3 regions of the Kitasatospora sp. NPDC058162 genome follow, and region 3 is predicted to be linked to each of the others. Evidence: riboswitches for the same ligand, from Rfam matches in the RefSeq annotation. Region 3 holds a riboswitch; each other region holds the start of a gene.
What was found. Region 3 has a riboswitch for cobalamin ahead of ACFVXG_RS37035 (ribonucleoside-diphosphate reductase subunit alpha). Riboswitches for the same ligand answer to the same signal wherever they lie in the genome.
Positions count from the first base shown of each region.

Region 1: another riboswitch for cobalamin. It lies ahead of ACFVXG_RS01550 (ABC transporter substrate-binding protein); the one in region 3 lies ahead of ACFVXG_RS37035 (ribonucleoside-diphosphate reductase subunit alpha).
Region 2: another riboswitch for cobalamin. It lies ahead of ACFVXG_RS21320 (HoxN/HupN/NixA family nickel/cobalt transporter); the one in region 3 lies ahead of ACFVXG_RS37035 (ribonucleoside-diphosphate reductase subunit alpha).

Region 1 covers NZ_JBHVUS010000001.1:377,058-380,299, reverse strand. Annotated here, with positions in the region: gene ACFVXG_RS01555 (hypothetical protein) at 1-1,269, shown strand, start outside; cobalamin riboswitch at 1,405-1,610, shown strand; gene ACFVXG_RS01550 (ABC transporter substrate-binding protein) at 1,732-2,676, shown strand; gene ACFVXG_RS01545 (FecCD family ABC transporter permease) at 2,673-3,242, shown strand, end outside.
Region 2 covers NZ_JBHVUS010000010.1:123,318-126,559, reverse strand. Annotated here, with positions in the region: gene ACFVXG_RS21330 (hypothetical protein) at 1-824, opposite strand, end outside; gene ACFVXG_RS21325 (ArsR/SmtB family transcription factor) at 1,004-1,399, opposite strand; cobalamin riboswitch at 1,481-1,675, shown strand; gene ACFVXG_RS21320 (HoxN/HupN/NixA family nickel/cobalt transporter) at 1,707-2,825, shown strand; gene ACFVXG_RS21315 (EamA family transporter) at 2,835-3,242, opposite strand, start outside.
Region 3 covers NZ_JBHVUS010000034.1:38,931-42,172, forward strand. Annotated here, with positions in the region: gene ACFVXG_RS37035 (ribonucleoside-diphosphate reductase subunit alpha) at 1-1,819, opposite strand, end outside; cobalamin riboswitch at 2,012-2,144, opposite strand; gene ACFVXG_RS37040 (glycosyltransferase family 39 protein) at 2,217-3,242, opposite strand, start outside.

The sequences.
Region 1 (3,242 bases), on a different contig from region 3:
ATCACCACGCCCGGCGTCCACCTGCGCGGGCTCGACCGCAACCGGGTGGTCGTCGACGGCAGCAACGGCAGCGCGGCCCAGCCCTGCCCGGCCGACCCCGCGCTGCAGGACACCACCGGCCGCAGCGGCGTCGTCGTCTCCAAAGCCGACGACGTCTCCATCGAGAACCTCACCGTCTGCAACTACCTGTCCGGCGGCAGCGGCAGCGGCGGCAACGAGATCTGGTGGAACGGCGGCGACGGCAGCGGGCAGATCGGCCTGCACGGATACCACGGCGCCTACTTGACCGCGACCTCCGGCTACGGCGCGGCCGACCCGAACGCGTCGATGGCGCAGTACGGGATCTTCGCGTCCAACGCGACGGGCCCGGCGGAGCTCGCCCACACCTACGCGTCCAACATGGGCGACTCCGACTACTACGTGGGCGCGTGCCGCGACATCTGCGGCGTGACCCTCACCGACGCGCACGGACAGAACTCGGCGATCGGCTTCTCCGGGACCAACTCGGGCGGCTACACCATCAAGGACTCCGAGTTCGACCACAACCGCACCGGGATCGTGGCCAACTCGCTCAACAACGACGACGCGCCCCCGCCCCAGAACGGCAGCTGCCCCGGCGACCCGCAGCGCTCGTGCACGTTCATCGAGCGCAACTTCATCCACGACAACAACAACGCGAACGCCCCGCTCTCCGGGCTGGCGGGCGCCGTCGGTGCGGGCATCGAGATCTCGGGCGGCCACGGCGACACCGTCCGCGGCAACCGCATCCAGCAGCAGGGCAGTTGGGGCGTCGTCCTGCACGACTTCCCGGACAGCGAGACGCCGCCGCCGCTCAGCAGCTGCCAGGGCGGGACGCAGCTGCCCGGCGTCTGCGTGTTCACCTCCTACGGGAACGTCGTGGCGGCCAACGAGTTCAGCCGGAACGGCTTCTTCGGCAACCCGACCAACGCGGACGTCGCCAACGAGTCGACGACGGCGCCGCACAACTGCTTCTACGGGAACCACGGGACCGGCGGCGCCGCCCTCACCAGCGACCCGGACTCGATCCAGAGCGGCACCGTGGACGGCCCGCCGTGCGGCAAGGGCGCGGGCGTCGGCGACGACCAGCTGCTCTTCGCCGAGCTGGTGTGCGCGGCGGGCTTCGGCCCGTGTCCGATCCCGGACGCCGCCTACCCGCAGCGCACCGGCCTCGACCTGGCGCCGCTCAGGACGCAGGCGAGCATGGAGCGCCCGTGCACGGGGCTGCCGAGGAACGCGTTCTGCGAGTAGCCGTCTCGTGATCGGCACGTCGAAGGGGCGGACACGCAGCGCGTGTCCGCCCTTCGGCATACGTGGTGGCGGGGACGGGATCCGGGCTCCGGATGATCATTCGTGGGCTGCCCTTCACCGGTCTGACCACGCCTGATACGTTGCCATCGCCGTGGTGTACGGGAAACCGGTCTGAGTCCGGTGCGGCCCTCGCCACTGTTGCCGCGGAGTTCCGCGGCCCTCGCTGACCGGCTCACCCAGCGGTCAGGACCACTGCGCGGGTTGGAAGACCCGCTCGGGAAGGTCGGCCGCGGTGCGTCGATGCGGAAGCCAGGAGACCGGCCACGGCGCGACATGTTCCACGAGGGTTTTGGAGAACACGTGCCCAGCGGTCTGCTGCGTCCTTTTCGCGCTATATGCCCCATAAGTCCCACACATTCGCTACGCGCCGGCCGGGCGGTCGCGGCCGCCCTGTTCGTCGGCGTGCTCGGAGGCTGTGCGGGCGCCCCCGCACCCGTCGCGTCCGGCGGGGCCACCGGAAGCGCCGGGCTGGTCAGCGTCGACAACTGCGGGACCACCGTGACGGTCGGCGCTCCGCCCGCCCGGCTGGTGACGCTCAACCAGGGTGCCACCGAGGTGGCCCTGGCCCTGGGCCTGCAGTCCCGGATGGCCGGTAGCGCCTACCTCGACGACTCCGTCCCGGAGAAGTGGAAGGCGGCCTACGACTCCGTCCCGGTGCTCTCCGCGAAGTACCCGACGAAGGAGAAGCTCCTCGCGGCCCGTCCCGACTTCCTGTACGCCTCCTACGCCAGCGCGTTCACCGGCAAGGTCGCGGGCACCCGGGAGGAACTGCTCGGCCAGGGCATCCCGTCGTACCTGTCCCCGTTCGGCTGCTCGGACAAGAACCAGGTGCCGCCGCCGACCTGGCAGGCGGTGTGGGGCGAACTGAACGACGTCGCCAAGGTCTTCGGTGTCACGGAGCGGGCCGCCGCGATCCAGCAGCAGCAGGAGCAGCAGCTGGCCCAGTTCAAGGCGACGGCCGAGGGTAAGGACCTGAAGGTCCTGTGGTTCGACTCGGACACCAAGACGCCGTTCGTCGGAGCCGGCCACGGTGGACCCCAGCTCGTGCTCGACGCCGTGGGTGCCCGCAACGTCTTCGCGGACCTGCCCGGTGGCTGGCAGAACGTCAGCTGGGAGAAGGTCGTCGCGGCGGACCCGGACGCCATCGTGGTCGCGGACGCCGGTTGGGACACGGCCCAGTCCAAGATCGACTACTTGGAGAACGACCCGGTGCTGAGCAAGCTCACCGCCGTGCAGCGCAAGGCCTTCGTGGTGGTGCCGTTCTCGGAGTCGACCCCCGGCGTGCTGCTCGCCGACGGTGCCGCCCGGGTGTCCGCGGGGCTGAGCCGACTGCACCCGGGGTCATGACCGCACCCGGGGTCAAGACCACCGGAACCCGCCCCGTCGTACGGCCCGCCGGTGCGGGCCGCACGACGGCGGCGCTGGCCGTCGGTGCGGCCCTGCTGCTGGCCACCGTCCTGCTCGGCCTGGCCGTGGGTTCGCAACCCGAGCCGGTCCGGACGGTGATCGACGTCGTGGCGCGCCGTCTCGGGCTGGGCGACCCGCGCGTGACGCTGCTGGACGACCAGATCGTCTGGCAGTTGCGGCTGCCCCGCGTGCTGGGAGCGGCTGCCACCGGCGCCGGCCTGGCGGTCTGCGGTGCGGTGCTGCAGACGCTGACCGGGAACGACCTGGCCGATCCCTTCCTGCTCGGGATCTCGGAGGGAGCGGCCGCCGGCGCGGTCACCGTGATCGTCCTCGGCGTCGGCGTGACCGGCGCCGTGGGCACCGGCGCGGTGGCGACGGCGGCCTTCGCCGGGGCCCTGCTCGCCGCTGTCGTCGTCCTGGCACTGGCGGGTGCGCGAACCCGGTCGCTCCCGACCGCCCGGACCGTGCTCGCCGGCATCGCGGTGGGCCAGCTGTGCGGGGCGTAC
Region 2 (3,242 bases), on a different contig from region 3:
TGCGGGTCGAGTTCGGCAGCGCCGGTGGTGACCAGCACGGTCGGGTGGCGCAGGGCCGCACCGTAGAAGGAGACCGAGCCGTGGTCGCCGATCAGGCAGTCGGCGGCGACGACGGTGGCCTGCCAGCCCTGGTGCGGGGGGATGAGCCGCAGCCCGGAGCGGGTGGCGGGGGCGAGGATCGCCTCCGGGTCGTGCTTTTCCCAGATGTTGGGGTGCAGGATCACCGCCACGGTGTACTCGTCGGCCGGGAGCTGGGCGACGAGCTGGAGCGGGAGGTCGAAGGCCTGGGCGAATAACGAATGTTCGCTCCAGGTGGAGTTGACCACGACCAGACGCCGCCCGTCGACGGCGCCGAGCATCTCGCGGTAGCGGTCCCGGGAGTCCTCGCTGTGCCGCATCCGGTCGTGACAGAGATCGCCGACCTCGCGAGCGCGGGGGAGGGCCTCGGGACACCATTGCGCGAGCCGGTCGAACTGCTCGGAGTGGCTGACTCCGATGACACTGGGGAACACCCGCCGCCGGTGGGTGAGTTCCCGCCGGGACAGACCGGCGGCGCTCGCTTTGTCACCGGTGGACTCGGTGACCAGGCGGTTGTAGCCGGCGCCGTGGGGGAGGACGACGAGCGGTGCGTGCAGGCGGTGCATGGAGGCGTGGACCGCGCAGGCGACGGCGAGGTTGAACTCGCGCCGGACGGCTTCCTCCCACGGCAGCACGGTGATGTTGCCGGGCAGGGTGCGGAGGTAGTCGTCGAGCCCGGAGGCGAACTGCGAGCCGGGGTTGACGGTGATGTAGAACCGGATGCCGTCCTGACCGCGCAACAGCATGAGCACGTCGAGGACCCGGGTGGCCGAGGTGAGCGTGCGAGTGACAGCGAGGACGCGCGCCGTGACCGGACGGGAATCCCAGCGTGAGTCGTCGGGCCAAGGCCGGGGCCGGAGGCGGATCAGCACACGAAGATCGTACTCATCCGGCTGCGCCCGCGGCGTGGTTTGCCGAGTGTCGGTCAGCCCGCCGCCGCGGTCGGCTCCTCGTGGGGCTCTTCGTGTTCGGCGGCGGCGCACTCGTCGAGGAGGGGGCGCATGGCGTCGTCCACGAGCCGGTAGCGCACCACGCGTCCGTCCTTGTCCCCGGTGACCGTGCCGGCCGTGCGGAGCAGTCGCAGGGCCTGGGAGACGGCGGGGTCGCGCATGCCGGTGGCGACGGCCAGGTCGCTGACGGCGAGCGGGCCGGCCCGGTGCAGGGCGAGCAGCAGGGCGAGCCGTCCGGGGTCGGAGAGCAGGGAGAACCGCTCGGCCCAGGAGCGGACGTGGGCGGTGTCCCCGATGGCGGCGATGGCCTCGCAGACCCGGTGTCCGTCGATGGTGCGGTGGCCCGCGCGGTCGGCCGGTACGAGATGCATGCGGACATTCTGGCAGCTCACGACCTGTGATCCTGGACACCTGCACAGGTGCGCAACCTTGCGAGGGTGGTGTCCTGCCCCTACGGTGTTCCCCGCCGTGGTGCTCGGGAATACCGGTGACGGACCCTCAACGGGTCCTGTTCCGGAGCGGCCCTCGCCACTGTGATCGGGGGAGAGAAGTCCGGACCCACGTGCCACTGGGCGCTTCGTGCGCTTGGGAAGGCGGGTCCGGAAGCCCCGTAAGCCAGGAGACCGGCCACGGCATCTCACGAAGTCATTCCACGAGGTGCTGGAGCGTGATCCGAAGATGACCCTGCCCGAAACCGCCGCGCCCGCCGAGGCCGGCGCCGCCCCCTCCGTACTGCCCACCTTCCGGTGGAAGCGCGAGGACACCGTCCGTACCGCCGGGCTGATGGGGGTGATCCTGGCCATGCACGTGGTGGCCTTCGGGACCCTCTTCTTCCTGGTGGCGCCCCACAACTACGCCGTCGGCACCCAGGTCTTCGGGGTGGGCCTGGGCATCACCGCCTACACCCTCGGCATGCGGCACGCCTTTGACGCCGACCACATCGCGGTGATCGACAACACCACCCGCAAGCTGATGGCGGACGGCAAGCGGCCGGTCTCGGTCGGCTTCTGGTTCGCCCTCGGCCACTCCTCGATGGTGGTCATCATGGCCGCCCTGGTGGCGGGCGGCGCCCAACTGGCGAACACGCTGATGGACGACGACTCGGCCACCCACAAGTGGCTCGGGGTGGTCGGCACCACGGCTTCCGGCGCCTTCCTCTACCTGATCGGCGCGCTCAACCTGGCGGCGCTGCTCGGCATCCTCAAGGTGTTCCGCTCGATGCGGGCCGGGCGGTTCGACGAGGCGGAGCTGGAGGAGCACCTCAACTCCCGCGGCTTCATGGCCCGGATCCTCAACCGGGCGACCCGCTCGATCACCCGGCCCGGGCAGATGTTCCCGGTCGGCATGGTGCTGGGCCTGGGCTTTGACACCGCGACCGAGGTCACCCTGATGGTGATGGCCGGTTCGGGCGCGGCGGCCGGGCTGCCCTGGTACGCGATCATCTGCCTGCCGCTGCTGTTCGCGGCCGGGATGAGCCTGTTCGACACCCTGGACGGGACGTTCATGAACTTCGCGTACCAGTGGGCCTTCTCCAACCCGGTGCGCAAGGTGTACTACAACCTGACCATCACCGGGCTGTCGATCGCGGTGGCCTTCATCATCGGCACCATCGAGCTGGTCGGCGTGCTGCACGAGAAGCTCGACCTGACCGACCCGGTGACCGGGTTCATCGCGGACATCTCGCTGGACAACGTGGGCTACGCGATCGCCGGGCTGTTCGTGGTGGTGTGGGCGATCGCCATCGCGTACTGGAAGCTGGCGGGCGTCGAGAAGCGCTGGACGCCCGCGAAGCAGTAGCGAAGGGGGTCACGCTGCCGCGAGCAGCAGCGTGCCCGCCACGGCGAGCCCGGCGCCGACCACCTGGACCGGGCGCAGCCGCTCCTTCAGCACCCCGCGCGCCAGCAGCGCGGTGACCACCGGGTAGAGCGAGGCGAGCACGGCGGCCACCGCCGCCGAGCCGCCGTGCGAGGCCATCGCGTACGCGGCGTTGCCGGCCACGTCGAGCAGTCCGATGCCGGTGAGCAGCGGCAGTCGGGAGCGCAGCCCGGGCAGCAGTCCGGTGGTGTCGGCGCCGCGCAGCGACCACAGCAGCGCGGCGCCGCCAACCACGATGTTGACGAGCCGCTGGACGCAGAGCACCAGCAGCAGCCCGCCGCCGGCCGAGGCCTGGGCGAGCAGGGACATGTTGGCGCCGAAGCCGAAGGCGGCGGCCAG
Region 3 (3,242 bases):
TGCGCAGGCCGGTCTCGGCGATGCGGGCGCGCAGCGCCGTCCAGCGGTCGGTCCACTGCGGGGCGGCCGTCGGGAAGTGGTCGATGTGCAGCTCGCCGCGGGCGGCGCGGGTCTCGCCGTAGGCCTCGTGGCGGCCGAGCTGCTCGGCCAGGTCGGCGGAGCGCTCGTAGGCGGTGAGCATGATGCGCTCGGCGATCAGCGTGGACAGGCGGGCGGCCTCGGCGGAGTCGAAGTCGATCCGCAGCTTGAAGAAGACGTCCTGGAGGCCCATCACGCCGAGGCCGACCGGCCGCCAGCGGGAGTTGGAGGTGCCGGCCTCGGTGGTCGGGTAGAAGTTGATGTCCACCACGCGGTCGAGGAAGGTCACGGCGGTGCGGACGGTGGCGTCGAGGCGCTCCCAGTCCATCGCGTTGACCAGATCATCGGCGCGAGCGTCAAGCGCCACGTGGGCACCGAGGTTGACCGAGCCCAGGTTGCAGACGGCGGTCTCGGAGTCGTCCGTGACCTCCAGGATCTCGGTGCACAGGTTGGAGGAGTGCACCGTGCGGCCGGGCAGCGCGGTCTGGTTGGCGGCGCGGTTGGAGGCGTCCTTGAAGGTCATCCAGCCGTTGCCGGTCTGCGCGAGGGTGCGCATCATGCGGGCGTAGAGGGTCTGCGCCGGGATGGTGCGGACGGCCTTGCCGGCCAGCTCGGCCTTGCGGTAGGCCTCGTCGAAGTCGGCGCCCCACAGGTCGACCAGCTCGGGGACGTCGGCGGGGGAGAACAGCGACCACTCGGCGTTGGCGTTCACGCGGCGCATGAACTCGTCCGGGATCCAGTGGGCCAGGTTGAGGTTGTGGGTGCGGCGCGCCTCCTCACCGGTGTTGTCGCGGAGCTCCAGGAACTCCTCGATGTCGGCGTGCCAGGTCTCCAGGTAGACGCAGGCCGCGCCCTTGCGGCGGCCGCCCTGGTTGACGGCGGCGACCGAGGAGTCGAGGGTGCGCAGGAACGGGACGATGCCGTTGGACTTGCCGTTGGTGCCGCGGATCAGGCTGCCGCGCGAGCGGATGCGCGAGTAGGACAGGCCGATGCCGCCGGCGTGCTTGGAGAGGCGGGCGATCTGCGCGTAGCGGTTGTAGATCGAGTCCAGGTTGTCCAGCGGCGAGTCCAGCAGGTAGCAGCTGGACATCTGCGGGTGCCGGGTGCCGGAGTTGAAGAGCGTCGGCGAGGAGGTCAGGTACTCCAGGCGGCTCATCAGGCCGTACAGCTCGGACACCTCGCGCACCGACTGCTCGGAGTCGCCGACCGCCAGGCCGCAGGCGACGCGGAGCAGGAAGTGCTGCGGGGTCTCGATGACCTTGCGGGTGATCGGGTGGCGCAGCAGGTAGCGGGACTGGACGGTGCGCAGGCCGAAGTACTCGAAGCGGTCGTCGCCCTTGGTGTCGATGAGCGCGTCGAGGGCCTCGGCGTGCTTGGCGACGAAGGCGGCGGTGGTGTCGCCGATCAGGCCCTCGGCGTGGCCGACGGCGATCGAGGCGGAGAAGGAGGTCGAGCCCTGGCTGTTCGCCTCGTCGACGATCTCCAGGGCGAGCAGGCGGGCGGCCAGCTTCGAGTACTGGGGGTCCTCGGCGATCATCGACGCGGCGGCGTCCACGGCCAGCCCGCGCAGCTCGGCGAAGTCCGAGCCGGCGTGGCGGCCGCGCAGCGCGGCGGCGGCGACGTGGCCGGGGTCGACCTCGGTGAGGTCGACGCTGCGGTCGGTGAGCAGCCGCAGGAGAGCACCGCCGGGGTCGGAGACCGTCGGGTCGGTGAAGGCGGTACCGGAGCCCTGGGCGGGCAGGGTGACTGAGGCAGCGGTGGTCAAGGCGCTCTCTCCTGGCGGCGATCGTGCGGCGGTGATCGGGGTCACCGGGCCGATCTGGGCAGGGGAGCACGGCGCGAACGCAAAAAGCGTCGCGCGAGGTGTCTCCCCGGCCCGCCCGCGAGGCCCGGAGGGGTGGTGCTGGTGCTTGGCGCGGCCTCTGCGGGAGGGCCGTGGCGCACGCTGTTCGGCAGGTACTCGGACTCGCGGTACGGCTGCTGGAGCCGCCCGCACACCGCTGCGGGGCAGTCCCGGATTCCCACCGGGTTCCCCTGCATCGACAGCAGAAGCGAGCATACATGTAGTGGCGGCAGGCTGTGGCGGCACCACATGTTGTGCCTGTCGTGTCGCGCGCGCCGACGGTCCCGACGGCCCGTCAGTGCTTCAGGTACACCTTGTACGTGCTCGAATCGCCGGTCGGGGAGGTGAACTGGGCGATCAGCCGGTACTGCCCGCCGGTGTTCAGCGCGGCGCTCAGCGCCCGGTCGGTGGCCTCCGGCGCGGTGCTGTCGAGGACGACCACGGTGAACCAGCCGTCCCGGATCGCGGCGGTGCTGCCGTCCACGCCGTGGTGCTGTTTCCCGGCGCCGTCGCGGTAGTCCGTGCCGGCCCGGGCCGAGACCCACTGCTCGGGTCTGCTGACGCCGCCCAGGTAGTACTCGGCGAGTCCGTCGACCTCGGTGAGGTAGTGGCCCTCGGGCACGGCGTGCGCCCGCAGGACGGCCAGCAGGCGGCCGGAGTCGGGCCCGTTCTGGTAGCGCAGGGCGGACTGCTCCATGCCGAGGGCCAGCAGCGCGACCCAGACCAGGATGCCCAGCTGGGGGTGGCGGAAGTGGGCTCCGACCAGCCGGGTCAGGCCGAGGCCCGCGATCGGGGCGGCGAGCAGCATGCCGTAGCCGAGGTGGCGGAACAGTGCGCCGGAGGTGCCGGTCCACAGGTGGACGGCGGGAACCAGCAGCGCGGTGGCGGTCAGCACGGCCCCGAGCAGGGCCCGCTGGGCGCGGGTGGGGGCGACGCGGTCGCCCTCGGGGGACTCGTGCTCGGTCAGCTGCTCGCGGCGCGCGTACGAGACCGTGCCGGCCACCGCGAGGACGGTGAACAGGCCGGCCCACTGGAGGGTGCCGAGCAGGATCGAGCCGGCCGAACCGGGGGCGGCGCCGGACGACGGGGACCAGCCCACGACCTTCCCCAGCAGGCCGTACGGCAGCAGCAGGAGCGTCGTCCCGACGGCCAGCAGCAGGGCGCGCAGGGCGGCCGGGCCGGGCCGACGGTGCGGCCGGGCGACGGCGAGGGCCAGGACCACCAGCGCGGGCACGGCGAGGATCGCCGAGTAGGCGACCGCGCAGGCCAGCGCGAGGGCCGGGGCGGCGGTCAGGACCAGCGCCGGGGAGCGCCGGGCGGT